Regions from separate parts of the Paenibacillus sp. OK060 genome, predicted to be linked through region 3. Evidence: predicted binding sites of a transcription regulator. Region 3 holds the regulator's gene; each other region holds the start of a gene.

Region 1 (7,585 bases), 180 kb from region 3:
ATACTTTCGTACAGTATTGTTTGAACGCTTCCGGAAGCTTGGTGGACCAAAGTACAGTAAGATTCGGCTCAGGTGCAGGACCAAGGTTGTTCAAAGTGTGCAGGAAACGGAAGCTGCTTTTCGTAACACGGGTTTCTCCATTTACGGACATGCCACCGATGGATTCAGTTACCCATGTTGGGTCTCCACTGAACAATTCATTATAATCCGGCGTACGCAGGAATTTGACGATCCGCAGTTTCATAACAAAATGGTCAACCAGTTCTTGAGCCTGTTCTTCAGTTAGCAAGCCTTCTTGCAAGTCACGTTCAATGTAAATATCAAGGAACGAAGAAACACGTCCGAGCGACATCGCCGCACCATTTTGCTCTTTAATCGCAGCCAGGTAACCGAAGTAGAGCCATTGGAACGCTTCTTTTGCGGTTGTGGCTGGCAAAGAAATATCGAAACCATGCATTTCACCCAGTTGTTTTAACTCTTGCAATGCACGAATCTGTTCGGACAGTTCTTCGCGGAGGCGAATGACATCTTCATCAATCACATCGACTTCAAGTGCATTCAGCTCACTTTTTTTATTTCGAATCAGGAAGTCCACGCCGTACAGAGCTACCCTGCGATAGTCACCGATGATCCGGCCACGGCCGTAAGCATCAGGCAGACCGGTAATAATCCCTGCTTTACGTGCTGCACGCATTTCAGATGTATAAGCATCAAATACGCCCTGGTTATGTGTTTTACGGATGTTCGTAAATATATCTATGACGCCTTGAGGCATTTCAAAACCATAAGCTTCACAAGCATCAATCATCATGCGAATTCCACCGAATGGCTGAATGGAACGTTTGAATGGAGCATCTGTTTGAACACCAACAATCTGTTCTTTGGATTTATCCAGATAACCTGGTTGGTGAGAAACAATCGTTGCTGGCGTGTTTACGTCAACATCAAGTACCCCGCCGTTATCGCGCTCTTTTTTAGTCAAATCGGATACGATATCCCATAACTCTTTCGTATTCTGAGTTGCACCTGCAAGAAATGCTTCGTCGCCATAGTAAGGTGATAAGTTGCGTGCCAGAAAATCATTCACATCTACGGATTTCGTCCATGTTCCTTTGGTAAAGTTTCTCCAGCCTGTTTGTTGTTTGACATCTTTTTCGATCACCGACATAGTAATCCCTCCACAAATTTGGATTTCCGGACACATGACAGGATGCTTCACTCGTCTCATCTGTGCCCAGAGCCGCGATTAATGTGATAAATTTCACATGTGAGCCGGAACATGTTCTCTCTACTTGGGAACCGGAACCGCGGATGAATGTTTTTCTTACATTTTCAGTATACGTCTTCGTTCTTTCATCATCTGTGATTTTTATCACAAAGTTTGTGACCATCCTCACTCCACCTGTGCTGTGCCATGGTGAACCCTGCAAATTCACACTTAGCCACTGCGCGGACAGAACAACTTCCGATTGCTGTTATCCCCGGATTTTTTTGATTTTATTTTTCAAAGGGTAAAATACGGGGATAAAGGCGAACGCTTCGCTTCTTCAGTTTTTTCTGCCCTCTCCGTTATGGTATGAATACCTGGTTCAAAAAGTAACATCACGGATTCCGTGTAACCTCTTTTAAAAAAGACAACTGCAAAGATTACGTTTTACCTTTTTTTACTGGAAAGACGGCAATCGGGGCTCCCCTTTCGGGGAACCCTGACTATCTGCCTTAATCCTGCTGTTGTGCTTTAGTTGTTATTCAAACTTGCCATAGAATGCGTTGCGATACACATCTGCCAGTTCAGTCACTAGCGGCAGTTTTGGATTGGCTGTTGTACATTGGTCCTCGAATGCGCGGTCTGCCAGATAATCGACATGTGCCTCAAAGTCTTTGGCATCGAATCCGATTTCCTGGAACGACTCTTCAATACCCAATGTTTTGTTCAGTTTGCGAATGGCATTAATGAGGCTGGTAACCCCTTCTTCTGTCGTACGTGCAGGCAATCCCAGAATGCGGGCAATTTCCGCATAACGCTCATCTGCAACAAAGTGCGAATATTTCGGGAACGATGCAAACTTCGTCGGTTTTTTCGCATTGTAGCGAATGACGTGTGGCATCAGGATCGCATTGGTACGTCCATGTGCGGTGTGGTACTGACCGCCCCATTTGTGTGCCAAGCTGTGGTTAATGCCCAGGAACGCGTTGGCAAAAGCCATACCGGCAATCGTTGAAGCGTTATGCATTTTCTCACGAGCCAATTTGTCACCTTGCAGCGCTGATTGCTCGAGGTATTGGAATACCAGTTGAATCGCTTTGATCGCGAGTCCATCCGTGTAATCATTCGCCATGACGGATACATATGCTTCAATGGCGTGAGTCAATACGTCCATACCTGTATCCGCAACAGCGGTTTTAGGCAGAGAGTATACGAATTCCGGGTCTACAATGGCTACGTCTGGTGTTAACTCGTAGTCTGCCAGTGGATATTTCGTATTGCCTTGATTTTTATCTGTAATAACTGCGAACGATGTTACTTCCGAACCTGTGCCCGAAGTTGTCGGGATCGCTACGAATTTCGCTTTCACGCCAAGACGTGGATATTTGTAGATCCGTTTGCGGATATCCATGAATTTTTGCTTCAAATCATTGAAATCCGTGTCAGGATATTCATAGAACAGCCACATCGCTTTGGCAGCATCCATCGGTGATCCCCCGCCGAGAGCGATAATGCAGTCTGGCTGGAAGCGGCGCATCATTTCCGTACCGCGGTCTACCGTTGTTGTGGATGGATCGGGTTCGACATCAGAGAACACTTCAATGGCTACTGGCATTTGACGCTGACGCAGATAGTGCTCTACTTTTTCCACATAACCGAGTTTGACCATCATGGCATCCGTAATAATGGCTACGCGTGTGATGTCCGGCATTTTGGCAAGATACTGTGTTGCACCTTTTTCGAAGTAGACTTTATTCGGCACTTTGAACCACTGCATATTCACGGTACGGCGAGCCACCCTTTTCACGTTGATTAAGTTTACAGCGGTTACGTTGGAAGAAGTCGAGTTACGTCCATACGATCCGCAGCCCAATGTCAGTGACGGCATGTTGGTGTTATAGATGTCACCGATGGCGCCGTGTGTGGATGGCGAATTCACGATAATCCGTCCGGTTTGCAGGCGATCTGCGAATTTGCTAATGACTTCTTCGTTCGTCGAATGAATAACAGAGGAGTGACCCATGCCGCCAAAAGCAACCACTTCTGCTGCACGCTCAATCCCTTCAGCTGCCGTTTTCACTTTGTAACAAGCCAGTACCGGGCTTAGTTTTTCAGCCGACAACGGGAATTTTGTACCTACCCCTTCAATCTCGGCTACGAGAATTTTGGTGTTAGCAGGGACCTCGATACCGCACATTTGCGCAATGCTGACTGCAGATTGACCAACAATCGCCGGGTTCACCGCACATTTCTCAGCATTAATCGCACCTGCGGTCAGTTTCGCTGCCTCATCCTTGTTGACGAAGTAACAGCCGTTCGCGATCATTTTCTTTTTCACCTGATCGAAGATCGGTTCTTCGATGATGACTGCTTGCTCGGAAGCACAAATCATGCCGTTATCGAACGATTTGGACAAAATCAGATCCGTTACTGCTTGATTGATATCTGCGCTTTTCTCAATAAAGCAAGGTACGTTCCCTGGCCCTACGCCCAGTGCTGGTTTACCACAGCTGTATGCCGCCCGTACCATACCTGATCCGCCTGTTGCCAGAATGAGCGCCACATCATTATGATTCATCAGTGCGTTTGTGCGATCCATGGAAGGATCATCAATCCACTGGATACAATCCGCTGGAGCACCATGCTTCACTGCAGCATCAAGCAGGATTTTGGCGGCTTCCCGGCTACAGTTCTGTGCAGATGGGTGGAAACCGAAGATGATTGGGTTACGCGTTTTGATGGAAATCAGTGCTTTGAACATCGTGGTGGATGTCGGATTCGTTACCGGGGTAATCCCCATGATGATGCCGACAGGCTCCGCAATTTTCTGGAAGCTTTCGTACTCGTTATCTTCGATAACCCCTACTGTTTTGTCATATTTTATGCTATGATACACATATTCTGTTGCAAATATATTTTTGGTGATTTTATCCTCATACACACCCCGACCTGTTTCTTCCACGGCCATTTTGGCGAGCATCATATGTTTGTCCAGACCTGCCAGCGCCATCGCTTGCACGATGCGGTCAATCTGTTTCTGATCCATGGACATGAATGCTGCATGTGCTTTATTCGCTTTGTCAATTAACGTTTGAATATACTGACCTGCTGTCGGTTCTTTTACTGGGGCGACTTCGTTCTTTACAGCCATCTCCCTCATCCTCCTAAAGGTTCGTATTGGTTTGTCTCTCTTCTTTACATTCACATCGTACCATGGGGAAAGAGTTAATTATGTGATTTTTTTCACAAAGTATAACAAATTTAATTTAAGTTTTTTAGTGTCTCTCACTTAGCCATTTACACTTCCTATTTAAACTATAGGGCTGTCAGATTCATCCTCTCCTTTCGAAAGTGAATTTAATCACAATGTTTGAAATTTCGCCATTTTTGCCCCCTTTCCACGCCCCTCAAACGGCAAGATAAGGTATATACTGAACTTAAAAATTGAACCACCGCAATTTGTACCGTCCTTCCCGGCCGAGAGATGACCCTGATCAGGACGGCAACGGTTTGCGGCGAACCACGGGGGCCAGTCCAAGCTGCAGAAGGCCGTCCGATGGACACAAAGGGGAGATAGACTTATGAGAGAACAACTGAGTGTACTGGAAAAACGCGGAAATACCAACTGTTTCTCGGAAGCGAATTTCAACCATCTGCTCGTAACGATGAAGGACAGAACCTATCCGGAAGGAACCCATCTGTATTGGGAGGGGGATGTCTCTGACAAACTTTATTATATGAAACGAGGCCGTGCTCAGATCACCAAATCCACGGATGAAGGCAAGGAATTGATTATGTACATGTATCAAGCCGGTGATATGATTGGGCAGGCTGATCCGTTCTTCGGATCGAAACACAGCTTTTCGGCGGAAGTGCTGGAGGATAGTGAGATCGGCGTACTGGAGCATAAAGACCTGGAAATGCTGATCTGCCAACACTGTGACTTTGCGATCGACTTTATGAAATGGATGGGTATCCATCACCGGTTAACCCAAACCAAATTCCGTGATCTGATGTTATATGGCAAACCGGGCGCACTCTGCTCCACGCTGATTCGATTGTCCAATTCCTACGGCGAGCCCCATGGAGAGCATGTCATGATTCATAAAAAAATAACACACACGGATCTGTCCAATATGATTGGAGCGACCCGTGAAAGTGTCAACCGCATGTTAAGCGATTTGCGTAAAAAAGACGCCATTGAATACGATAACGGCATGATTGTCATCAAGGATCTGCACATGCTCCAGGGCATCTGTCACTGTGAATTATGTCCTAACGAGATTTGCCGAATCTGACGCTTTTCCCATCTTGTAAAACTTTTGATACGCAAATGAAAAAAGCCCATCTTCTATAACGAAGATTGGGCTTTTGTTATGCTTAAGATACAGTAGTCAACTCGAGCTTTACTGCATCACGTGGATTCAATTTCATGTCCAAACCGTTTTCCATCAGTTCCTTATCATTCACCATGATCATCCAGCGTTGGTTCATCCGGGGAATTACATTTTCAACGGAAACAACGAATTTGTTGTTCTCCGACATTCTTACAATCCCACTGGACTTCAATACATCACGCACAGTACATTCCTGAACATACACCCCGGCATATTGACGATTGAGATTTGGCATAATATTTCCACCGCTCACCTTGAGTAATGTTGTTTGGTAAACAACATCGTCTCCCCCACTGTCAGCGGCTTTTACATATATGATCACTTCATCTTTGACATGAAGCTCCATGTCCCAATTTTCCGGGTCAATATCCTTGCCATTCAGTTTGACCGCCCAGCTAAGTGAGGAGTCCAGAGAAACTTCCCCCACGGATTGGATCCGCTTGCCATCTGCTGTAAAATCGACAAGTCCACTGTTCAATAGTGCTTTCTTGAGCGTCAGACCTTCACTAAAATCTCTCTTAATGGACTTCGTTGCGTCAGGCAAAAAAGTACTGCCATCCACTGCCACAGTAATAGTATTCTGCGATTCGGTCTCTTTGACGATTGGCTGTTCGGAAGGCTGTGTCTCGCTACACCCGGCTAATATAACCAGAATAAGCAGACATATACCTATGTAACCGGGGATTCTCTTCTTCATGTAGGTAACACCACCCTGCGTAAAATCATTCACCCTGTTGTCCATAACCTCTATTATGGCACAAAATTCATGCAAAAAAAGTGTCAATGCCGTTACTTTTCATCCAGCAGCGTCCATAACTGGTTTGTACAACACAAAGAGCCTGCAAGCAGGCCCTTTGGCTCCTAATTATTATTAAGGTCTATTAAGTAGCATGTTTACTGAACACAAGCCTGCATGTAGGTACGGCCTCCGTCTCCATCCTTCAGATACGGGTTGAGCCCAAAGAACTGTTCCTCCGACACATAGACGCCTGTCAGCAAACGCCCTTCAAGTAATCCACCATCCACCTGTACACAGAACGAAGGTGCATCCACATATTCCTGGTAGAGCGGAATCTGACCCGATGATTGGTGTACCTTGGATACCTTGCCTTGCTCGTGCAGCGGCCGTTCAGAGAAATAGGTAGGTACAATATAACGGGCAATCACATCCAGCTCTTGTACAGTGTAGAAGGTGTCATCACCCAGCCAAGGCGCAAGCATGCGGATCTTCTCATATTGTGACCATACAATCGCCTGAATCAGCATCTCCGCTTTAACAAAACGCCCTTCGCCCACATCCAGATACACACGTTCTTCATGAACGTTGGCTTCGGCCTGAACCCCGATGGAATCGGGTTGTCTCAGTTCACATCCAATACATTTCCAGCCTCTTGCTGTCTGAATCCATTTTTGCAGTACCGCCGGAGCCATTACCTGACCATTGCTATTCGTGGAATGAGTCTTCTCTCCTGCAACATCATCCTTAACCGACGGGGAATATGAGGTTCGTTTAAATAGCTCCGCAGCTTTTTTGTAGATTAAATGTACCTGGATGGATGCGCTCTCAAGTTCTGCAATATCTTGCTTGCCGTAGCGTACTTCACGGGATAAGCTTTCTTCTCTCATGACAAGTGGCCTCCTCGCTCCGGCCGCCTGCGGCCATTTTATTTACAATTATACTACAACTCGCGACAACATGTGCAGGACCCTTAAGACAAAAACTCCTGATTTCCACTGGAAATCAAGAGCCTTTATCCCATCAGTTCACTTAGTTTGAGCCGGGGAAGCTGTTACTACTCAACCCACTGCTCTGCCCAGTCTTGAATTTGATTCATAACGGGCTGTAGCGCCTTGCCTTTCTCTGTCAGTTCATATTCAATACGAACTGGCGTCTCCGGATAGACATGACGGATCAGAATTCCTTCGCTTTCCAGATCTTTCATCCGTTCTGACAACATCTTATCACTCATCGATGGAATCA
Region 2 (7,585 bases), on a different contig from region 3:
TTCCTTCTACCTCAGCCAGAATCGTACCATGTGTAACTGCATCACCGTCTTTTACCATTGGTGTGAACGCAAGACCAGGATCCACTACCTGAAACACGAGTTCTGCTACCGTAATTCCTGCAATGATTCCATTGTCTTTGGCATGTATAACGGCCTTGGACTGACTGCCAGCGGGAATCGTCACATTTGTTGTGACATCCCCTGCACCAATATCCTCACGAAGCCAGTTTTTGATTGATTCGATGAGTCCTTCATTATATCCGTTCAGTATCATGACATCAATTCCTCCACAATCGCTTGTTCTCGCTGCTGCAGACTATGCTTCTGCCATACGGCATCGTCACGCTGCGGGAAATCCTCACGGTAGTGGGCTCCCCGACTTTCCTCGCGGTGTAATGCTCCAGTGGTAACCAACCAGGCACAGGTCAAAAGGTTGGCATATTCCATCTCTTCTTTGTGAGTAAACTTCTGATCAAAAAATTGCAGTTCTTGTTGCAGTTTCTCTATTGCTGCTTGCAGGTTAGCGCCATTCCGGCGCAGCCCCACTTGACGCACCATCATTTTTTGCAGACGCAAGCGTCTTTCGGACACCGGCTTCTGCTCTTCCTTTATGATCCTGCGAATAGTTGTTAATGTGGGAATATTTGTCTGGAGTGAAGCAAGCGGAGGAAGGGATTGAATACGATCCACGATTCTCCGGCCAAATACGATTGCTTCAGACAGAGAGTTGCTCGCCAGGCGATTGGCTCCATGTACTCCAGTAGAAGATACCTCACCGCAGGCAAATAACCGGCCAATGCTGCTCTCCCCACTGAGATCCGTCTTCACTCCGCCCATCATGTAATGTGCAGCAGGAGCAACCGGAATCCAGTCTGTGGTCATATCCAGTCCGTATCGCATACAGGTCTCATAAATAGTAGGAAACCGATGCTTAATCATCTCCGCCGGTTCATGAGTGATATCCAAATATACAAAGGTGCTGTTTGTCGATTCCATCTCACTGACAATTGCCCGCGCGACGATATCACGTGGTGCCAGTTCAAGCTGTGCATGATACCGTTCCATGAAGCGCTCGCCTTTCACATTACGCAAATAGGCTCCTTCGCCACGTACCGCCTCGGACACCAGGAAACGTGGTGCTCCCGGATAACAAAGGGAGGTCGGGTGAAATTGAATAAACTCCATGTCCCGGACAACTGCCCCGGCACGATAGGCCATCGCCACACCATCTGCTGTAGCCACTTCCGGATTAGTCGTATATCGATACAATTGTCCAGCTCCGCCAGAGCATAGTACGGTTGCCTCTGCCTTCACAAATACTTGTGAGCCGTCAGCCTTCTGAACCAGCGCACCTACACATTCTCCCTGCTCTGTAATCAGGTCAATGACAAAATGCTCATCCCACACTTCAATCCCCGGATGTTCATTCGCCTGTGCAGCCAGTGCACGCACAATCTCATATCCCGTTGCATCCCCATTGGCATGCAAAATACGGCGGTGGCTGTGCGCACCTTCCTGCGTCAACGCCAACTCGCCGTTCTCCAGATCAAACAAAGTACCCAGTCGAATCAGTTCTTTCACTCCGTCCGGGCCCTCGTTCACCAATGCTTCGACTGCTTCGGAGCGGCATAATCCCGCTCCTGCAACAAGTGTATCCTGCAAATGGTAGGCAGGTGAATCATCCTCAGCAATAACCGCAGCGATTCCTCCCTGCGCATACCGGGTGTTACTATCCAGTAACGACTTCTTCGTGATCATCAACACACTGCGTTGTTCACTCGCCTTGATCGCAGTAAACAAACCAGCAATGCCCGAACCAATAACCAGCACATCCGTCTCCACCATCGGCAGCGCGGACAGATCAAAATCCACTAAATATTGCGGTATCATGTTATTTCACCTGTCTTGGAGCAAGAGTAGCGCATGCTACTTCACCAGTAACATGCGCTCTAGTGATTCTCTGGCTTTGTCGGCAACCGCTGGCGGTACGTAAATTTGCGGCTTCATCGTTTCCAGACATTTAACCAGCTTTTTCAAGTTGTTGACCTTCATGTTCGGGCATACGAGGAACTTGGTAGCAAAGTGGAATTGTTTATCCGGGCTATCGAGACGCAGTTGGTATCCTGTACCATCCTCGGTACCTACGATAAATTCTTTAGCGGACGAATTCTTACAATATTCCAGAATGGCGGTTGTGCTACCTACGAAGTCACCCATCTCTACAACCTCAGGACGACATTCCGGGTGAACAACGAACTCGGCATTTGGATGCTTCGCTCTCATCTCAACCACGTCTTTGACCGTCAGCATATCATGGGTATTGCAGTAACCTTCCCAGATAATCATTTTCTTGTCTGTATGTTGTTGCACATAATGTCCCAGATTTTTATCCGGTACCCAGATGATTTCATCGGAATCAACAGATTGAATGACTCTGACAGCATTGGCCGATGTACAACAGATGTCGGTCTCTGCCTTGATCTCAGCTGAAGAATTGATGTACGTTACAACTTTGGCATTCGGGTGCTGTGCTTTCAATTTACGTAAGCCTTCAACGTTCACCATGTCTGCCATTGGGCAGCCTGCACGCTCGTCGGGGATGATAACCGTTTTGTTAGGGGCAAGAATTTTAGCGCTTTCACCCATAAAATGAACCCCGCAGAAAACGATAACATCCGCATCGGTTTGTGCCGCCTTCTGGGCCAGCAAAAACGAATCTCCCCGGAAATCAGCGACCTCCTGTACCTCGTCACGTTGATAATAATGGGCAAGAATAATGGCATTACGTTCCTTCTTCAACTCCATCAGCCGCTCGCGCAGCTCCCGGTTCATCTCAGCCTTGCGCTCTAAAGCCAGAGCTTCCACCTGTGATCCTCTCCTTATCGGGACAGCCTTATACGCTGTTTCATATGGCAAATCCAAGTCGTTATTTTCGCTTGAGAAACGAATCACAAGCGGTTTAACACCTAATGTACACAACGTTCACGACTCTGTCAATAAATGAAAACGCCCCAGAACAAGGGCATAACCGCCCATTTCCTACGTGGTTCGCCCTATAGCTCCCCGTTATCATTATCTATACAATTTAAAGGAATATATAAAAAAAGAGAGCCCGAAGGCTCTCTTTGTTCATCTGCCACTATAAACAGATGGTTGTTATAAATTAAGACGTTGGCTTCGTTCCACCATCATCCGGGTCATTGCTGTTTCCTTTGTCCAGATTCGGAGCTTCGTTAGGAATATCTCCGGCTGGTGGCTCAGGCGTTTCATCTTTGCCTTGGATACGGACGCGTACATCACCGATGTTGTCGATGATCGCCTCTCCGCTTTCGCTAGGCGTGCCTTCTCCATCATTGCTGTTCTCACTTTTTGGAGTCAGGGAACCTGTCTCGATCAATTCCTTGATCTGATCCATTTCCAATGTCTCCACTTCGAGCAATGTTTGTGCGATCAGATGCATCTCTTTCGAATGTTTTACGAGCAAGTCCTTACATTTCTCGTAACAATCGTTAATGAAGCGTTGCATTTCCTGATCAATCTCATATGCGATGGAATCCGAGTAATTCTGTTCATGACCAATATCACGGCCCAGGAATACCTGTCCCTGTGAACTTCCGAATTGCATAGGACCCAATTTCTCACTCATACCGTACTCCATAACCATACTTCGAACAATACCTGTCGCTTGCTGGAAGTCACTGTATGCGCCAGTACCAATTTCACCAATGAACAATTCTTCTGCAACACGGCCCCCAAGGAGTCCCGTTATTTTGTCCAACAGCTCCTGCTTGGTTACAAGCATACGATCTTCTTTTGGCAACATGATTACATATCCACCCGCGCGTCCACGCGGAATAATGGTAACTTTATGTACCATATCGGCATGTTCCAGGAAGTAACCTACAATGGTGTGACCTGCTTCGTGGTAAGCAATGATACGTTTCTCACGATCACTGATGACACGGCTTTTCTTCTCCGTACCTACGATAACACGGTCAATCGCCTCGTCTACCTCACGCATGGAAATATCTCTGCGATTACGACGTGCCGCAAGCAATGCCGCTTCATTCAAGAGATTTTCCAAATCTGCACCGGAGAATCCGGTAGTACGCTTCGCAATAATGTCCAGCTTCACATCTTTGGTGAGTGGTTTGTTGCGTGAGTGTACTTTCAGAACCGCTTCACGACCTCTCACGTCAGGGCGATCAACCGTGATTTGACGGTCAAAACGTCCTGGACGCAGCAAGGCAGGGTCCAGAATATCAGCACGGTTCGTTGCAGCAACGATGATAATACCTTCATTGGCTCCGAATCCGTCCATTTCAACAAGCAACTGGTTGAGTGTTTGTTCACGTTCGTCGTGACCACCACCAAGACCAGCACCACGCTGACGTCCTACAGCATCGATCTCATCGATAAAGATGATACATGGGGCGTTTTTCTTCGCATTTTCAAACAAGTCACGTACACGAGATGCACCGACACCGACAAACATTTCAACGAAGTCAGAACCGGAAATACTGAAGAATGGTACACCCGCTTCACCGGCAACAGCACGAGCGAGTAAGGTTTTACCTGTACCCGGAGGACCTACAAGCAATACGCCTTTAGGAATCCGCGCACCTACTGCTGCGAATTTACGAGGGTCCTTGAGGAAGTCCACGACTTCAACCAGTTCCTGTTTCTCTTCGTCAGCACCCGCAACATCTTCAAACGTAACCCGTTTCTTCTCTTCGTTATAGAGACGAGCACGGCTTTTACCAAAGTTCATTACTTTACCGCCGCCGCCTTGAGCCTGATTAAACAGGAAGAAGAACAGCAGGAACATAATGATCAAAGGAATAAAGGAAGTCAGCAACGTCAACCAGATGCTGTCACCTTTCATAGGTTCCTGATGATATTCAAAATTGTTCGTTTCGCTTGCAGCTACAAGCTCACTAATCGCCTCATCCGTAGGAGGAATATACGTTGAGAAATTTTCTGATTTGGCCCCGTCAGGTATCTTTCTGTATTGACCGGTCACGAGGTACGTCTGACCGTTGAATTGAACCGTCAATTCAGAGACGTTGTTGGCCTTGATTGCCGTGCGCAACTGATCATATCTAGGATTATCGGTGGCTTCGCCGCCATTGCTGACGAACTGGACTATCCCCACCACAACTAAAAAAAGAATCAAATAAAAACCAGAATTCCGGATGAACCGATTCATCCCCTACCTCCTCTCGAGACACTTTAATTATTTTAACATAGCCCGACATGGCTTCTCAACAGAAGCCACCAACAGATATGGGCTTGGAACTAGCTTAAGCATTAGTTGCTGTAAACTTCCGGTTTCAGAATCCCGATGTAAGGGAGGTTCCGGTACTTCTCGGCATAATCCAAACCATAGCCAACGATGAATGCGTCCGGAATGTCAAAGCCGGTGTAATGAGCTTCAAGTTCGACTTTGCGACCTGAAGGCTTGTCAAATAGCGTAACCACACGGACGGATTCAGCACCGCGGTTCTGCAAGAGTTCGATCAGATAACTGAGCGTGAGTCCACTATCAATAATGTCCTCTACAATCAGAACCTCGCGTCCCTCGACGGATTCATCCAGATCCTTAATGATTTTAACAACGCCTGATGATTTGGTGGAAGCGCCATAACTCGATACTGCCATGAAATCCATCTCAACAGGTACCGTAATGTTCTTAACCAAATCAGCCATAAATATAAACGCACCCTTGAGCACACAAATGACCAAAGGATTGCGATTTGCATATTCGGCACTTATTGTTGCGCCTAATTCCTTGATTTTACTCTGAATTTCTTCTTCACTGATCAATACTTCCTGAATGTCGTTCTGCAACTGTGCGAACCTCCTAAGTTATACATATGAAAGCCTTACCTGAACCATAACCACTACCCCTGAATCGCTGAATCGCCTACAGTCATGTACAGGATTGCGGAAGTATCCTCCCTGACAGGAGCTACACTAGACCGGCGAACACCCGGTAACCAAATGACATTGCCTGCTCCATCACATACCACGGGAACCCGTGAACGGACAGATGGGGGAATTTTCTCATCGATGAAAATATTTTTCACCTTTTTGCTTCCGTTTAATCCCATCACTTTCATGGTATCTCCAGGTAACCTTGAACGCACAACCAGCGGCATAAGCAGTTGATCCGCATCAAATGCGGCATGATCCGCCGATTCCGGTACATGATAGTCCTCGGGACTCATCGGAACGATCCGAACATGCCGGTCGATTTCCGCGAGAGAAAGCTCATAAGTTCCGCTCCATTGAGCAAGACGATATTCGTAAGATTGATCCTGTACGTCAGTCCGTATGCCGAAAGAGATCAGATCATACTCCCGGGTGCAGGCGAGTGTCTGTCCTATATCCAGGCTCCAGGTCGTCGCGTCAGGCTGAATTACCTTGCGGCGAATGGTCTCAATACGGGTAAAGTCGACAAAATCACTGTCCAAAGGCAGATAATTCAATATTAGTTTAATCAACCTTCGTTGTAAAGCGACATGTAACTTCAAAAAGGAAGGCACCTCAAAGGTTTGCCTTCCGCCGTTCGCCTGCACTAGACACCTGTATGCGTCATATGCACCTTGTTCCATGAAATCGTCTTCATCGCCTACAATTTCGGCAAGTCGATTCAAAGACGGCGTCAACTGTCCATTATATTGCCCCAAAAAAGGAAGCACATCCAAGCGAATGGCATTACGCCGATATTTACGCAGGGAATTGCTTTCATCATTAAAATACAGAAAACCCTGGGTATTACAAGCTTCTACAAGGTCTGTCTTGTTTATACGAAGGCATGGACGAATAAGTTCCACATTTTTTTCTCGCCGTTTAAACTTCATTCCTGCGAGTCCGGAAAGACCACTTCCTCGCAGCAAATGGAGCATAACCGTCTCTGCCTGATCGTCGGCATGATGGGCCAGTGCAATGCTCGCCGCATCGTATTTGACAGCCACTTCATGCAAAAACTCATATCTTTTGTTGCGCGCAGCTTCCTGAGAGCCTTGACCGGTAAGCTTCATATAAGAAGGTACGTCGGCCTTAACCCATTCAAATGCAATGCCAAGTCGGTGCGCAAGTTCCTTCATCATCTCGGCTTCATGATCGGATTCAATCCGAAAACCATGGTGTACATGGGCGCAGATCAATTCCAGCGGGACATGCCTGGTACTGATTTCATGCATGATATGCAAAAAAGCTACCGAGTCCGGTCCGCCCGATACTGCGACGACAATCCGATCCCCGGGAACCCATAACTGATGCTCTTCCGCTGCATCCAGCACGTTATTCACCAGCTTGTTCCAGCGTAAAGCTTCCATACCTGTTCCTCATTCCTTACGTTATGTATATGCACTCTCACAGGTCAGAATCGCAGTGCATAGATGAGTACCCCAATAAGTAATATAACGGAGACGGCAAATGCATTTTTGAGCCAACGCGGAGTTGTACTCTTGGAACGGCGACGAAGAGGAGAAGGGCGTGCCATCATCTCTTTCCAGACCTTAGCCGCGTGTCCGGCATCCTGAAATTGACCTCGTAATGCCTGAATAGTCCAGTTTCG
Region 3 (7,585 bases):
ATCGACTGGTAAGGGGAATGAAATCGACCCATTCTACAAAAAATGAGTACAGGTCACTGCACTAATCCATTTTTTCAAGGGTGGGGATGCATCGATGTTCCAGCATGTTTTCGCAGAAATGAACGACATGTTAGATGAAATTATCAAGCGCTACCCTTCTGCTGAAGGCCTAAGCAAACAGGAATTGCTGCAAAAGTGGAATTTGCTGAAGCGGATGAGTGACGGGATGATTGATGAGTGGCTGATGTTTGAAGAAAAAATGAGCCAGGTGAGGGAAAGGGAACTGGATAAGCCTGCTTCCCTCGAACCTGAACAGGAAGCTGTTACCGCACTGCCAGAACTGCATTTGGAGTGTTTCAGTCGCGGTCAGGGATATTTCAAACTGCAAATGTACCCGCAGGCGATTATGCAATTTTCTAGGGTTGTGACCGACTATCCGGAAAGTGCATTGACTCGTTTTTACCTGGCTCTTGCTCATCTCAACCTGGAACAAACCGAGGAAGCAGGAATACACTTGCAGCGGATCATGCATCTGAACGGTTCGCCGAGATTGAAAGGGTTGGTATGTAACGTCCTGGGCTGTATCGAGGCCAAGCTCGCGAATCCTGAAGGTGCATGTTCATTATTTGCGCAGGCGCTTCAGTATGACCCATCGTTGACCGAACCGCTGTATAACATGGAAGCTTGTCGTTTAAACAGCGGAAAATTGCAATATGCAAATCAGCTGACTGCCTTAAATTAGGACTATTCGGCGGCATTAAGACGGTGTTCCCTCCTCTGGCATAGCGGCGGGGACACCGCCTTTTTTGTCAGTTAATTTTCAAACGCCCTTTTTTTTGCTATGCTGTAACATAGACTGGAATGGAAGGGACCGTACATTGCAATGAAATTTGCCGTATTGGATTTCGAAACAACCGGCACGCAGTCCGACGGTGAGATTATACAGGCCGGACTTGCCATCATAGATCATGACTACAGCATAACTCAAATATATAGTTCTTATGTGAACCCAGGTGTACCGATTCCTCCGTTTATTACGGGGTTAACCGGTATTACCGATGAAGATGTGGCGGATGCTCCCTCATTGGAAGAGATGATGATGGAGATGGTTCCGCTGCTTGATGATGTGGTTCTTGTTGGACACAATGTTGCTTTTGATTTTCATTTTCTTCAAAATGCACTCGATCGATGCGGTTATCTGCCATTTACCGGACGGATCCTGGATACGATTGATTTCCTGAAGATCTCGTTCCCGTCACTGGGCTCTTATCAACTCGGTTATGTGTCTTCGGAATTCGGATTTCAGCATGACCGTCCTCATCAGGCAGACAGTGATGCTCTTGCAACAGCTTTTGTATTACTGAAGTGTCTCGATGAGCTGCGTGCATTGCCTCTGATCACGATTCAGCGCCTCAGTGACCTGTTTGCACCGGAAGACAGCGACTTGGGTTGGTTCTTCGATGGAATGCGTTCTGAGAAGGAAGCAGAGCCTATTCAGGATCTGGATGGTCATACGTATTACCGCCAGCTTGCCCTGAACGTGAGTGACTGGACCGATATAGGCTCACCACGTGATGAGCGAGAGGGTAATCCGCTGGAAGGCGTGAGTTTTGAGCAGTTTATGGATCAGGTTAGAGATAACCTGAAGGAGACGCTGGACCATTATGAGGAGCGTGAGGCGCAAACTCAAATGTTCAGCAGTGTACGACAAGCTTTGGATGAGGAGAAACATCTCTTAATCGAAGCTGGGACAGGTACGGGCAAATCACTTGGTTATTTGCTGCCTGCCATCTATGAAAGTGTAAAACAGGAACAGAAAGTGATGGTCAGCACACATACCATCAACCTGCAGGAGCAATTGAGAGAGCGGGATATTCCTATGCTGACCCAAGTGGTTCCGTTCCCGTTCAAGGCAGCGGTGTTCAAAGGACGTGGGCACTATCTGTGTCTGCGTAAGTTTGAGCATAAAATCAATAAACGTGAATTTGCTACACCGAAAGAGGATTATTTTACAGCGGCTCAGATGATTGTCTGGCTTACTCAGACGGAGACTGGAGACGACGAGGAGCTTAATCTAAGCGGGCGCGGAGGAGACTTCTGGGAGACGGTACAAAGTGAGTCTGAGTCCTGTCTTGGACGTTCCTGTCCTTGGTTCCGCAAATGTTTCTATCACCGGGCCAAACATGAAGCCGGGCTTTCCGATATCGTCATTACGAATCATTCGAAATTGTTTACGGATGTCAAAGCAGCACATCAGCTGCTGCCAGCCTACGAAAGTCTCGTCATTGATGAAGCACATCATCTGGAGGACGTAGCAGGTAAGCACCTTGGTCTTCATATGAAATATTTCACGTTGGTTCATACACTGACCCGACTATTTAAAGATAGCCGAAATGGCCAACTGCCTATGCTGCGTTCTCAATTGTCGGGTCATGAAAATTCGGTACAGTGGGGCTCCATGATTGATCAGATGTTCCCGCTTGCTGTCGAAGTTAAAGAGATGTGGGATCGACTAAGCGATGCATTGTTCGGACTGCTGCCTGAACGCAGCGATGCTTCTCCAGGCGAGACAGGACAATTCTCACTTAGACTGAAGTCTTCACAAAAACCAGCCAAATGGCAGGAATTGCAGGACGCTGAAAACCAAATTTATGTCACCCTAGGCGATTTGATTCGTAAAGGCGACAAGCTGCTGCTTGAAGTGAAAGAAGATCAGGACGATTATCAGTCCGATAGTCTGATTACGGATATCTCAGGTCTGCTCAAGGATTTGGCAACGATTAAGGATAATCTGCGTTTCTTCATGCGGATGGATGATGCCAATACCGTGTACTGGATGGAGGCCAGCGGCCAGTTCCGCAGTAAATCACTGCAACTCTATGCTGTTCCTGTCGATGTCAGTGCACAATTGAAGGATATGTTCTTTGATAAAAAGAAAAGCGTTGTGCTTACATCGGCTACGCTCTCCGTTGACAAGTCATTTCAATTCATGATCGAACAGCTGGGATTGCAGGAAGCTGCCGACAATAACCGTCTGTTAACGTCGATGCTACCTTCACCGTTCAATTATCGAGAACAAGCGCTGCTTGTCATTCCGCGTGATTTCCCAAGCGTGAAGGGCAGTGTAGGCGATGCACACTTTGTGGATATGCTCGTGCACTCGCTCGCGGAAACGGCTATTGCGACTCGTGGACGCATGATGGTGTTGTTTACCTCCTACCGCATGCTGCGACAGGTCTATGACCCGCTTAAGGAGGCCTTGTCAGGCAACGATATCTCTTTGCTTGGGCAAGGGGTGGACAGCGGCAGCCGTTCCAAGCTTACACGTCGGTTCCAAGATGCTAAAGCAACGGTGCTACTTGGCACAAGCAGCTTTTGGGAAGGCGTGGACATTCCGGGAGAGGCTCTGACCTGCCTTGCAATTGTCAGACTGCCGTTCCAGCCACCGAATCATCCATTAGTGGAAGCGAAGAGCGAGCTTTTGCAGCAGCAGAAGAAAAACCCGTTTATGAAGCTATCCGTGCCACAAGCCGTCATCCGTTTCAAACAGGGATTTGGCAGACTGGTTCGTACAGGCAAAGACAGAGGCATTGTGATTGTATACGATACACGCGTTATTGAAGCGTATTATGGCAAGTACTTTTTATATTCATTACCTGGTCCCAAAATGGAGCACATGCTTACAGAGCAGATGGTTCCACGCATTTCGGAATGGCTCGAGAGACCAACCGAAGAGCAACAATAACAGATACGCTCTGTAGCTTCCATTATTGCAAGACGCCAGTGATTGGCGGTAAAATTGAGTAATATCATGTATTCGTTTCATGGATATGCGAGTAAAGCGATTAAATTATATAACAAGGAGCATCCTGTTTAATTCAGTAATCATTTTGCATCGTTTTAGACAGGGTGCTCATCTTTTCATCTATCTATCGTGGCCTTGGTAAGGGGGAGCAATGAATGAAATCAGATAAAATTTCGGAAGCCGTGGTGCGTAGATTACCTGTTTACTTGCGTTATTTGAATGAACTGCATCAGCGCGAAGTCAATACGGTTTCTTCACAAGAACTTGGACTGAGGCTGGATTTGAATCCTGCCCAGATTCGTAAAGACTTGGCTTACTTTGGTGACTTTGGTCGTAAAGGGATTGGATATGACGTTTCATATCTCATTGAGAAAATCCGCCATATTTTAAAAATAGACCAGCAGATCAATGTAGCTCTTGTCGGAGCAGGTAATTTGGGACATGCCTTGTCCAATTACAATGCCTATCTCAAAGACAACATGAAGATCGTCGCTGTATTTGATGCCTACGGTCCGAAAATTGGGAGTCAAATCAACAGTTTGACGGTACAACCGATGAATGAATTAACGGATTCGGTGAAAAAAGATAACATTCGTATAGGTATTATCACGGTTCCGGATACGGAAGCTCAAAATGTTGCAGATCAGCTGATTGAGTCAGGAATTGAAGCGATTCTGAACTTTGCGCCAACGATCCTGAAGACCCCGCCGCATATTCGCATTCATCATGCTGATTTTACGACGGATCTACTTAGCCTGGCTTATTACTTGGAGAATGGAAAGGACGACGAGGAAGATGACGACAAATAGATGGGTAATTCACAACGGCAAATTTGCCGTGAGTGAAGGTACGAATTGGAACGTGGTTCAAGGTTTTATGGTTGTTGAGAATGACAAGATTGTGCATATTGGTGAGACATTGCCGGAAGGAGACGAAAGCCTGACAAAGGTGGACGGAAAAGGACTGTTCTTCTTGCCGGGTCTGATCAATACGCATGGTCACGCGGCCATGTCGCTTCTAAGAGGCCACGGAGACGATCTGGCGTTACAAGTATGGTTACAGGAGAAAATGTGGCCAATGGAAGCTAAAATGACGTCTGAAGACGTGTATTGGGGCACATCGCTATCCGTGCTTGAAATGTTAAAAGGCGGAACAACAGCGTTCCTAGATATGTATGATCATATGGATCAGGTTGCGAAAGTGGTGGAACAATCCGGCGTTCGGGCTGCTCTGGCACGTGGGGTAATCGGACTTTGCTCAGAAGAAGAACAACTGCGCAAGCTCGAAGAGTCCGCAGCATTTGCCCGTCAATGGAATGGACAAGCAGACGGAAGAATTACAACCGTAATCTCTCCACACTCCCCTTACACTTGCCCTCCGAATTACATAGAGAAGCTGGTACAGGTTGCTCATGATCTGAATCTGCCTTTGCATACGCATATGTCTGAAACGCTTCGCGAAGTGGAACAGAACGTGGCTGATTACGGACTGCGTCCAGTCGCACATCTGGAGAAGCTAGGATTTTTCTCCCGTCCATCTCTGGTTGCACATGCGGTACATCTGAATGATGAAGAGATCGAGATTCTCGCAAAGCATGATGTAGCAGTTTCCCACAATCCAGGCAGTAACCTGAAATTGGCTTCGGGTGTTGCGCGTGTGCCTGATCTGTTGAAAGCAGGCGTGACTGTGTCCCTGGGAACAGACGGACCAGCAAGTAACAATAACCTGGATATGTTTGAAGAGATGAGATTGGCTGCGTTGATTCACAAAGGTGTGTCCGGTGACCCTACTGCAGTGCCGGCAGGGGAAGCGCTTCTGCTTGGAACTTCGTATGGTGCTAAATCCATATTCCTGAACAATACAGGCGCTCTGCAAGTTGGCATGAAGGCTGACTTCATCGCGTTGAACATCGAACAGGCCCATTTCTATCCGCATACGGATCTGATTTCCCATACGGTCTACTCGGCATCGGCCAAAGATGTGGAGCATGTGTGGGTGGATGGTAAACAAGTGGTTAAACATGGCGAATGTCTTACGATGGATGAAGAGCGCATTCTGCGTGAGTCTCAGCTGGCATTTGACAGTTTGCTTGCCCGTTAATTACAAGGACAGCATCGTCATAGGGAAAGGAAGTTCGGCTTTTGAAGAAAAAAAAGAAGTGGATATGGATTTCGCTGCTGCTCCTGGTTCTGATTCTGTTTGGACTTCAGCGTTATTATGTCTATGTTACCCAGGATCAGCGCAAGGAAGAGGCGTTGGCCATACAGGCGGCCCAGGAACAGCTGGGGATTACGTCCCACGAAGAGCTGCGTAAGTATGTCTGGGGGCAGAAAGACGGCGGAGACAACATATACTGGACCCTGATCGGCAAAAGTAAGGATAACCAGGATGTCATGGTGTGGATCAAGTTTGATGAGAATAACAAACCCGTGACGGGAACCAATGCAGTACACGGTGAACTGTTAAAGAACGGCATGAATGAAGCTCAGATTCGAAATCGGTTCAGCTCTGAAGTTCCCGGTGGGGAGATCAAACGAATCATGCCAGGCGTTGTGAATGGAATCTATGTATGGCAAGTGTATTACAACGATGATACTCACAACTATTATCGGTTTTACCGCTTCAGCAACGGGGAACAAGTGGACCTGGTCTATACGATTCCGAACAGCTAGAATTAGCAGACGTACTATCGTCTGAAGAGAATACATTTAAGAACCGGCAGACGGAAACCCGACTGGTCCGGTTCTTTGGCGTACTTTGTTGATCATTTTGGATTTGAATAGTTAAAATTAATAATTTATTCATATTTTCGCCTTAGATATTGTATATACGATGTGATATACTCAAATATGTATTCAAGGATACATCATACACAAATAAATCCTGTTAGGCACATCACAGGACATTACGTACACATATTCATATTCTTGCCTACAAGTTATAGGATGGGCCAAAATTTAGGAGGGGTAACTCACTTGAAGATAAAAGTATTGCCTATTGCTCTGACTGCCGTCATTTCAGCCGTTGTGTTGTTTGGAGGTTGGTTTGTGTATCGTCATGTGGCTGTGCAAAGCCCAATTGAAAAGATGGTTACCCAGTACGATGGAGTCAATGATGTTCAATTAACTATTAACCGCAATGATGTACAGTTGAAACTCGATCTGCAGCCGGATGTTGATCTGGGCAGGTTGGTACAATATATTCACAAAGAAGGACAAACCTTGATTGGCACTCGTTCGTTGAAGCTGGATGTCGTGGATCATTCCAACGAAGCATTAGAGAGCTGGTGGGGAAGCGCGATGTTTACCGTAGCACAAGCGATGGAGAACAAGCAATACACCGAAATTACACCGACCTTGTCTAAAATGGCTACAAATGGGATCAAGGTAAATACAGCCATGGATGACAATAATGTATATGTCAGTCTCAGAGATGGAGATGCCAGTAAGTTTATTATTCTGCCGCGTGTGCCCGGTCAGATAGGAGTGTGGCCTAATGCCTAAATGGACGAAAGAAATTGCCATTGGATTTGTACCCGTATTAATTATCTTTCTCGCTTTTATCGGTGTAAACATGATTCCCATTCTGATCGCTGTAATGCTTGTGGGAGCTCTGCTGCTCATGATGCAAATGCGGGGTGGGATTACGGTGGGGGCAGGTCAGGAACGTAAACGCAAGAAAAAAGGCCCTTCCAAGCTGACTTTTGAAGAAATCGGTGGTCAGGAGAGTGCCAAGCAGGAACTGCGGGAAGCGCTTGATTTTCTCATTCGACATGAAGAA
Region 4 (7,585 bases), 300 kb from region 3:
CGTGTTCGCTATCCTGCTTATACAAAGGTAATGTCGCCATTGCCGCAGCCTCTTCGAAAACGGTTAGTGAGGCCATAACCAGCATTGCAAGAAACACGCCAGCAAGCGCTCCATCCATAATCAGATAAGCACCAAGTGTCAGCACGCCCCAGGAAATAAGGAACGTAACCAAAGCATGCATGGATTGCCCACGCAGTAGGTGTCCGGCAGCCCGTTGCTGCTGGACCGTCAACGCAGCAGAAGCCTGCTGCAGCTGCTGCTCCCGTTGAGCCAGTTGTCCGTACACTTTCAAATCCCGGAACCCATACAATACTTCGGTGACTTCTGTGGAAAGCAGCGCCCGCTGCTCGCGAACGTGTCCATGTATTTTCCGCTGCCCAAGCAAAATCAGTCCTGGTACAACCAACGCCGTTATGAGCATACCTAATACAAACAGCCCCGCAATCCAGAATGAAAAAGCAGAAGTAAACAACACTGTCGCCAAAAAGACCATGACAACAATGATCGGTGGGTAAGCGACGCGCAAAAAATAATGTTGCAGGCTCTCCACATCCCCAACAATGCGGGCTAGCAGGTCTCCACTTCGCTTTTTGTTCAATATACCCGGCGTCAAAGGAATGAGTCGGGCAAAAAAGGATGTACGTAAACGGCTAAGCATGGAGAACGTCGCCCTGTGGGAATACAAGCGCTCTCCGTATCGGCTCGCCGCCCGAAGCAGTCCAAGCAGCTTGACCAGCGAGGTGAGTACAATTAAGGTGTACAGCGGTGGCGCAAAGACCGTTTGCGAAATCAGATATCCGCTCGCCGAGAAGAGGGCCACTCCTGCTATCCCGGCAATAAACCCACCTAGAATGGAAAGGATGATATCCTTGCGCTCCTGAATCATGGCTTTGGACAAAATCGCTAGCTCATTCATGCCAAGCCCCCCTTTCGTTGAACATCAATCATCTCGGCATACTGGGGTAGACGCGCCATAAGCTCTTCATGGCGTCCCGTATCCACTAACACACCATCGTCCATAAACAATATGTGATCGGCATGTTGAATCGTATATAATCGGTGAGCCACTGTAATCATCGTCGCGGTATCTGCCAATGTGGCAATGGAACGTTGCAGTATCTGCTCCGTGCGCAAATCCAGTCCCACCGTAGGCTCATCAAACAATATGATGGAAGGCCGCTTCAAAAAAGCTCTTGCCAAAGCAAGTCGTTGCTTTTCCCCACCAGACAGTCCTCGACCTCCTTCACCAACCAAGGTATCGAAGCCATGCTCCAATTGGGCAGCAACTTCAGCAAGCCCGGCATCCTCTGCCGCCTGCTCAATTTCAGTCCTGGACACGTTCCGGCCCGCACCAATCGCAATGTTCTCAGCAAATGTACCTGCAAAAATATACGGATGCTGTGTAATGTAGCTCACATGTTCGAACCATCCAGCCTCATCATATTCGGATAGGGGTTGTCCATTTACCAGTACCTCTCCTGATTCTGGCTTCAGCAAACCCGCAATGAGATGGAGTAACGTCGTTTTCCCTGAGCCGCTTTTGCCGACAATGGCAATGTGTTCTCCCGGATCAAGCTGTGCTCGACCAGTCTTAAGCTCGAATAATTCGGGAGCATACCGAAATCGGAGATGGTTTAATATTATGGACGGCGGCATGAAACGGTCATTGGAAAGGTCCATTTGAAAAGTCCCTATCCTGTTCTCCCTTTCAATCCGCTCCATGTTAACGACCTCGTCAATTCCATCGGATGTACCTAATCCTTCTTTGCTATCTGCCGATTTGTTCTCCCCAGCTGTTTCCTCAAGCATCTGCTCTACCTTACGAACCGCTCCCATACTTGTTCGCCCGCTGTGAAAAGCTGTTCCCGTATTTTTCAACAGACTGTAGAACTCGGGAACGAGCAGCAGCACGAGAAACGCAGTGTGGAACGACATCGATTTGAATACAAGCAGCTGGATTGCTAGTTCAAGAGCGACGATACCGATGCTTAGCATTACAATCGATTCCAGCATGAACGTATTGGTAAACGCAATCCGCAAAATGCCCATCGTGGCATCGCGGTACCCCAGGCTGGTGCGTTCAATCTCCTGCTGCTGACGGTGAGCCCGTCCAAATATTTTCAACGAAACCAGCCCTTGAAGAGAGTCCAGGAACGTACCGGAAAACTCGGCCAGCTGCGCATATTTCTCCTCTGATTTGTTCTTCGTCTTCAGTCCCACCAAAATCATGAACAAGGGGATAAACGGGGCCGTAAACAGCATAATGAAGCCTGAATTGGCATGCTGCATAAACGTTACCACCAAAATCAGAATCGGAATGATGGCAGCCTCCATCATACGCGGCATATACAGACTGAAATAACTGTCAGCCTCATCCACAGCATCCAGAGCAACACTGACCTTACCGCCTGTTTGTCCACGAAGGGTTGATGGCATCGACGCATGGGTCAAATTTTTCAGCACGGCTGCCCGCATATTCGTCTTGGCACTGGAAGCCATATGCAAACCAACTTTTCCGTTCCCATAAGACAGCCCTGTACGTACGACCATGACAGCCAAGAGTAACCCGAGCAGCATGACGACCGACGAAAGGGAAGCCTTCTCTACGAAAATCCGTTGTACTGCTTCAGCAAGCAGCGCAGCCTGACTTACAATCGCTGCACCCAGCGCAAGTGAAATCACTGCAAGGAGCACGAGTCGTTTTCGTTGCCCAGACATTTGTTGAGAGATCAGGCTTGTTTTCCTCTTCATGTAAGCTCTCCTCCTTTCTATGAACCTGTGAGATTACTCCCTTACATCGCATAATGAATTCAATTTATTTTTTTCCCTTTACATAATCCGCATCAAACAGAAACAGTTTGAAAACCAGAATCAAGGAAGGAATCAACATACACATGCCACCGATAAACACAACCACCAGTGCGAAGCCCATCGCTGGTGAGGTTACACTGTTTTGAATTGTAATGAACGGATCAAGGATATAAGGATATTGACCAATTCCGTAAGCGAAAAAGGCACAGAAAAATTGCAGCATGATACATATAAACGCTAATCCGTAGCGGCGTCCGTTATAGATCAGCCACATCGCAATCATGAAGAATGCAACGGAAAGTGCAAGCAACCACCATAAATCCATCATATTTTGAAAATGTCGCTCATTGTGCTGTCCCAAATAAATAAATGCAGTCAGTGCGATGATAATCGTCGGTGTGCTCCAGAACAGGGCATAGGTCCGTACCAGCTTCAATGCAGAGTGATCCTCTGCCCGCGATGCATAAAAGGCTAGAAATGAGCTGCTAATGAACAATACGGACACAATCGCCAGTCCAACAATGCTCCATGATAACGGATTGGTAAACAGCGTCCAGTAATCCAGAGAAACCGTCGAACCTTGCTTCACGATAAAACCACCTTCAGTCAGCGTTAGCGCCACTGATAGCGAAGCTGGAATCAGCAATCCCGAAGCTCCATATAGAAACAGATACACGATGTTATTTTTGGAACCATAGTTCTCAAAGGCATAAAACGACCCACGAATGGCGAGCAAAATGACCGCAATGCTTCCCGGTACGAGCAGCGCTGATCCGTAATAATAAGCCGTGTCGGGAAAGAATCCAACAATGCCAATGTAGAAAAAGACAAAAAATACATTCGTAATCTCCCATACCGGTGATAAATAACGGGAGATCAGACGATTAATCAGGTGATCCTGTTTCGTCAAGCGTGCATAAAAGGCAAAGAAACCCGCCCCGAAATCAATGGAGGCAACAATTAAATAGCCATACAAGAACAGCCAGAGTACCGAAATGCCAATCAGTTCGTAACTCATGTACGCTCACCCTTTTCTGTAGACGGATTGCGCTTCTCCTTCATCCATTTCTCCATCTCGACTTCTGCCGGATTATTGTTGAACAAACGTCTTAGTACGAGAACACACATGACTCCCAGAACGATGTAGAGAAGCAGGAAGAAGAAAAAGATCATTCTGATGCTGGGTGATGAAGTGGCTGCTTCCTCCACACGCATATATCCTCGGATAATCCACGGCTGTCGTCCCAGTTCAGCATAGAACCAGCCCAGCTCAACTCCGAGAAAAGCCATCGGTGCGCCTAGCGCTATGATCCCAAGCAGCCACTTATTCAGCTCATTGCGCTTTTTCCAGAATACAAACAGGAAATACAGAACTGAAATAGCCAGCAGCGTAAATCCGATCCCGGCCATTAAATCAAACAGGTAGTGAACGAGCAGCGGCGGCCATTCGTCCTTCGGAAACTCCTCCAGTCCGGTTACCTCTGCATTAAAGTCACTAAAGGCCAGGAAGCTGAGCAGTTTCGGCAGGTGAAGAGCTCCTATAATTTCATGCTCTGCATTCAGCCATCCCAATAAAATCAAATCCGCGCCACTTTCTGTCTCAAAATGCCATTCTGCCGCTGCAAGTTTCTCCGGCTGATGCTCGGCCAAAAACTTGGCGGACACATCTCCCGCTAACGTGTTCAGTAAGCCGAACAGCAGAACCACCGCCATCATGAGATTCAAGGCTTTTTTGTGGTATGCAGATGCCCCTTTTCTCAGCAGCGAGAAGGCTGCAATTCCGGCTAACAGGGCAGCTCCTGTCAAATATGCTGAGCTTAATACATGAAACACCTTGGAAAACGTCGCCGTATTCAGCATCGCCTCCACTGGGTTAACCGCTGTGAATTGGCCTGCTTCCATGACAAAGCCTCCAGGCTGGTTCATGAAGCCGTTCACCGTCGTAATAAACACAGCCGACATGCCTGCTCCCGTGACGATTGGAATCGTCAGCAGCCAGTGAATGTATGGATTTTTGAATCGATCCCACGTATACAAATAAATGCCCAGAAAGATCGCTTCAAAAAAGAACGCAAACACCTCCATGAATAACGGAAGTGCAATGACATTGCCTGCCAGTTTCATAAAATTCGGCCACACCAGGGCCAGTTGCAGTGAAATCGCTGTACCGGTCACCACACCAACCGCCACAGAAATGACAAACCCTCTTGACCACCTCTTCGCCATCAGTGTGTAATGGGGGTCCTTCTTGCGAATCCCCATGAATTCTGCAATTGCGATCATTAGAGGTATACCGACGCCAAGTGTCGCAAAAATAGCGTGGAAGCCCAGCGTCATACCTGTCACCAGCTTGCTCCACATCACCGTATCGATTGCCATTGTTTACTGCCTCCTTTCAAACTCTGTTCGATTTTCGTACTGATTTGAATCTTTTAATTATTAGGTCAGTCAGCCCTTGGACTGCGTTCTTTATCAGGTTGATAGAAGCCCCACTAGACTGGTTCAGAGTTTATCTACAAACCGTTCCTCCATCGTTGTATGTACAAAGAGAATTTTTTCACAAAGTAAGTGACGAAGGAGCTTTACCACACCATCATTGTGCATTGCTACACATAGTTATTGGACTGAGCATGGGTTGGCGAGCTGTGTTTTACCTGATACTGAAGGGCCAAAGTACTTAACAGGACCTAATAGTTAAAATTATTATATCTTTGTGAATTAGCAATTCAATCACTGACACGTCTTCGTCCCTAAATGTTCAAGAAAGGATCAACTCTTTCTGACAACTCGGTGAAAAGCATAAAAAGCACCCAAAGGGGCTATTGATTCATTAGGCACAACCGTGGTATTGCGATTTTCAATTCTACTATGCTTGCAAGATGTTCGGGAAAAATAAAACAAAAGAAGCCGCTCGTATAGTGAGCGACTTCTCGACTTTTTTTGTTCATAAGTCTGCAAAGCTCCAATTCCGTTGCTGTACGGTCTCCTCCAGCCATTGCTGCAAAGGAATATCCTTAGTCAACTCACCGAGCAAAATGTGACTGAATATACCTTCCTGATCTATGATCATGGTCGCTGGCAACCCGGTGATACGATACAGACCGGAGACCTTTCCGGTCACATCAATGATAACAGGGAAATCGAATTGCTGTTTCTCCATAAATTCACGAATGGTGCCCTTCGCTTCCCCCACGTTGACAAACAGAGCCTCTACATCGTTTTGATACGTCTGAGCAATCTGCTTAATCTTTGGCATTTCCCTCACACAGGGCGTACACCATGAAGCCCAGAAGTTAATCATGACGACTTTGCCCCGATAATCGGAGAGCTTCACCTGTTCTCCGTCTGAATTAACCGCAGTGAATTCAGGAGCAGTTGCACCGGCTTCAATGGCACCGGTTATTTTGGGCTCGGATGATGAAGTCCCCTGGTAAATTGCCCACACAGCGGTCAGTAAAGCAGCCATTCCAATCAGGATAGTAAGCAAACTTCTCATTTTCGCACTCATTTTTTTACTCTTTTTTTCCAATAAATTCACCTTCATTTTAAGCCAAGACTATGATGAAATGCAGCATGAAGCGACCCGAACTGTTGACGAAAGTCCTCAGTAGAGCCATCTCCCACATTACGTCCTTGGTTCATAAAAACAATGTGATCGGCAACATCATCTGCGATCTCAAGCTGGTGGGTGGAGAACACGACCATATGCCCTTCCTCCTTGATCTGTTTTATCAGATTTGCAAACTCCTGCATCCAGAAGGGGTCCAGTCCATTCGTCGGCTCATCCATGATCAGCAGCGGAGGCTTGGACAGCAGAGCCTGGGCAAATAACACACGCTGCCGCATACCTTTGGAAAAGGTCGTGACCCGTTTCTTTTTTTGATCGGCCAAGCCTACCATGGTTAGCACTTCCGTTACTCGCGCTTTAGGCACTTTCCTTAACGCCGCCCAGAACTGGAGCGCCTCCTCTGCCGTCAAACCCTGGTTGAAATGATAATCATCCGGCATATATCCGATCTGTTCCGAATATCGCTTTCGTTCTTTGGACCAGCGCATATTGTTTACAATGATTTCACCCGAGGTAGGTTGAAGAATACCTGCAAGCATACGCAGAACGGTGCTTTTTCCGGCCCCATTTCCGCCGCATAAGGCAAGCACATGACCGGAAGAAACGCGAAAGGATATATCTTCAACAATCTGTTGTTTTTTTATGGATTTACACAGTCCAACAATCTCTGTTTCCACATTATCCATGGGAACGTCCCCTTTCCCATATCCCGTATACTGCCACGATAGAACATGTAATCCACAGCAGACATATCCCCATAAAGATCCAGCTCCCGCTCGATGGATGTACCCAATCTACCCACTGATAATATTCAGGTCCCAGTATCGAGCCCCCGCCAAGTTTGATCACCACAAACAAACGTACCAACTCAGCCGGATTGATGAAGGTTAGAACGGTGAGTAAGGGTTTTACCCACTGATACGGCATGAGTCCCAGCACGGAAATTAGAAGCGTGGGCCACCCGATCACAGCAAAAAACCAAACGGATACCGATATCGTTAACGCTTGCCAGCGATTTTTGGATAACGAACCGATGAACAGTGCAATAGTCAGAAATAGCAACACCAGTCCGCAGGAGAATACCAGAAACAAAAGATATGTCTTAACATCTAAAGGGCTACCCACCCATCCGCTAAGAAGTCCCATCAGGCCATATCCGAATGTAACTATCGTCATTAATACAACCGACAGCCCCAGATATTTGCC

Evidence for each region. The regulator Rex, encoded in region 3, represses fermentation and respiration genes when NADH is low (regulators of the CRP and FNR family bind a similar motif). The targets are predictions, from matches to a motif close to TTGTGAAATATTTCACAA.
Region 1: a site for Rex is predicted at 4,439-4,456, ahead of adhE (bifunctional acetaldehyde-CoA/alcohol dehydrogenase). Genes of this name have one in related genera too.
Region 2: a site for Rex is predicted at 2,937-2,954, ahead of nadA (quinolinate synthase NadA). Genes of this name have one in related genera too.
Region 4: a site for Rex is predicted at 5,357-5,374, ahead of BLS14_RS08805 (cytochrome ubiquinol oxidase subunit I). Genes of this name have one in related genera too.

Annotation. Positions count from the first base shown of each region.
Region 1 is NZ_FNFR01000002.1:1,058,685-1,066,269, forward strand. Features, by position in the region: gene pflB (formate C-acetyltransferase) at 1-1,168, opposite strand, end outside; gene adhE (bifunctional acetaldehyde-CoA/alcohol dehydrogenase) at 1,746-4,358, opposite strand; gene BLS14_RS11105 (Crp/Fnr family transcriptional regulator) at 4,789-5,505, shown strand; gene BLS14_RS11110 (hypothetical protein) at 5,588-6,301, opposite strand; gene BLS14_RS11115 (hypothetical protein) at 6,499-7,230, opposite strand; gene BLS14_RS11120 (winged helix-turn-helix transcriptional regulator) at 7,398-7,585, opposite strand, start outside.
Region 2 is NZ_FNFR01000015.1:16,712-24,296, forward strand. Features, by position in the region: gene nadC (carboxylating nicotinate-nucleotide diphosphorylase) at 1-274, opposite strand, end outside; gene nadB (L-aspartate oxidase) at 271-1,890, opposite strand; gene nadA (quinolinate synthase NadA) at 1,927-2,865, opposite strand; gene ftsH (ATP-dependent zinc metalloprotease FtsH) at 3,164-5,209, opposite strand; gene hpt (hypoxanthine phosphoribosyltransferase) at 5,311-5,850, opposite strand; gene tilS (tRNA lysidine(34) synthetase TilS) at 5,904-7,343, opposite strand; gene BLS14_RS30780 (serine/threonine protein kinase) at 7,388-7,585, opposite strand, start outside.
Region 3 is NZ_FNFR01000002.1:874,140-881,724, reverse strand. Features, by position in the region: gene panD (aspartate 1-decarboxylase) at 1-1, shown strand, start outside; gene BLS14_RS10170 (tetratricopeptide repeat protein) at 119-742, shown strand; gene dinG (ATP-dependent DNA helicase DinG) at 884-3,745, shown strand; gene BLS14_RS10160 (redox-sensing transcriptional repressor Rex) at 3,961-4,614, shown strand; gene BLS14_RS10155 (amidohydrolase) at 4,601-5,905, shown strand; gene BLS14_RS10150 (DUF5590 domain-containing protein) at 5,947-6,477, shown strand; gene BLS14_RS10145 (hypothetical protein) at 6,781-7,308, shown strand; gene BLS14_RS10140 (AAA family ATPase) at 7,301-7,585, shown strand, end outside.
Region 4 is NZ_FNFR01000002.1:572,464-580,048, forward strand. Features, by position in the region: gene cydC (thiol reductant ABC exporter subunit CydC) at 1-916, opposite strand, end outside; gene cydD (thiol reductant ABC exporter subunit CydD) at 913-2,751, opposite strand; gene BLS14_RS08800 (cytochrome d ubiquinol oxidase subunit II) at 2,816-3,829, opposite strand; gene BLS14_RS08805 (cytochrome ubiquinol oxidase subunit I) at 3,826-5,190, opposite strand; gene BLS14_RS08810 (TlpA family protein disulfide reductase) at 5,756-6,319, opposite strand; gene ccmA (heme ABC exporter ATP-binding protein CcmA) at 6,352-7,065, opposite strand; gene BLS14_RS08820 (ABC transporter permease) at 7,058-7,585, opposite strand, start outside.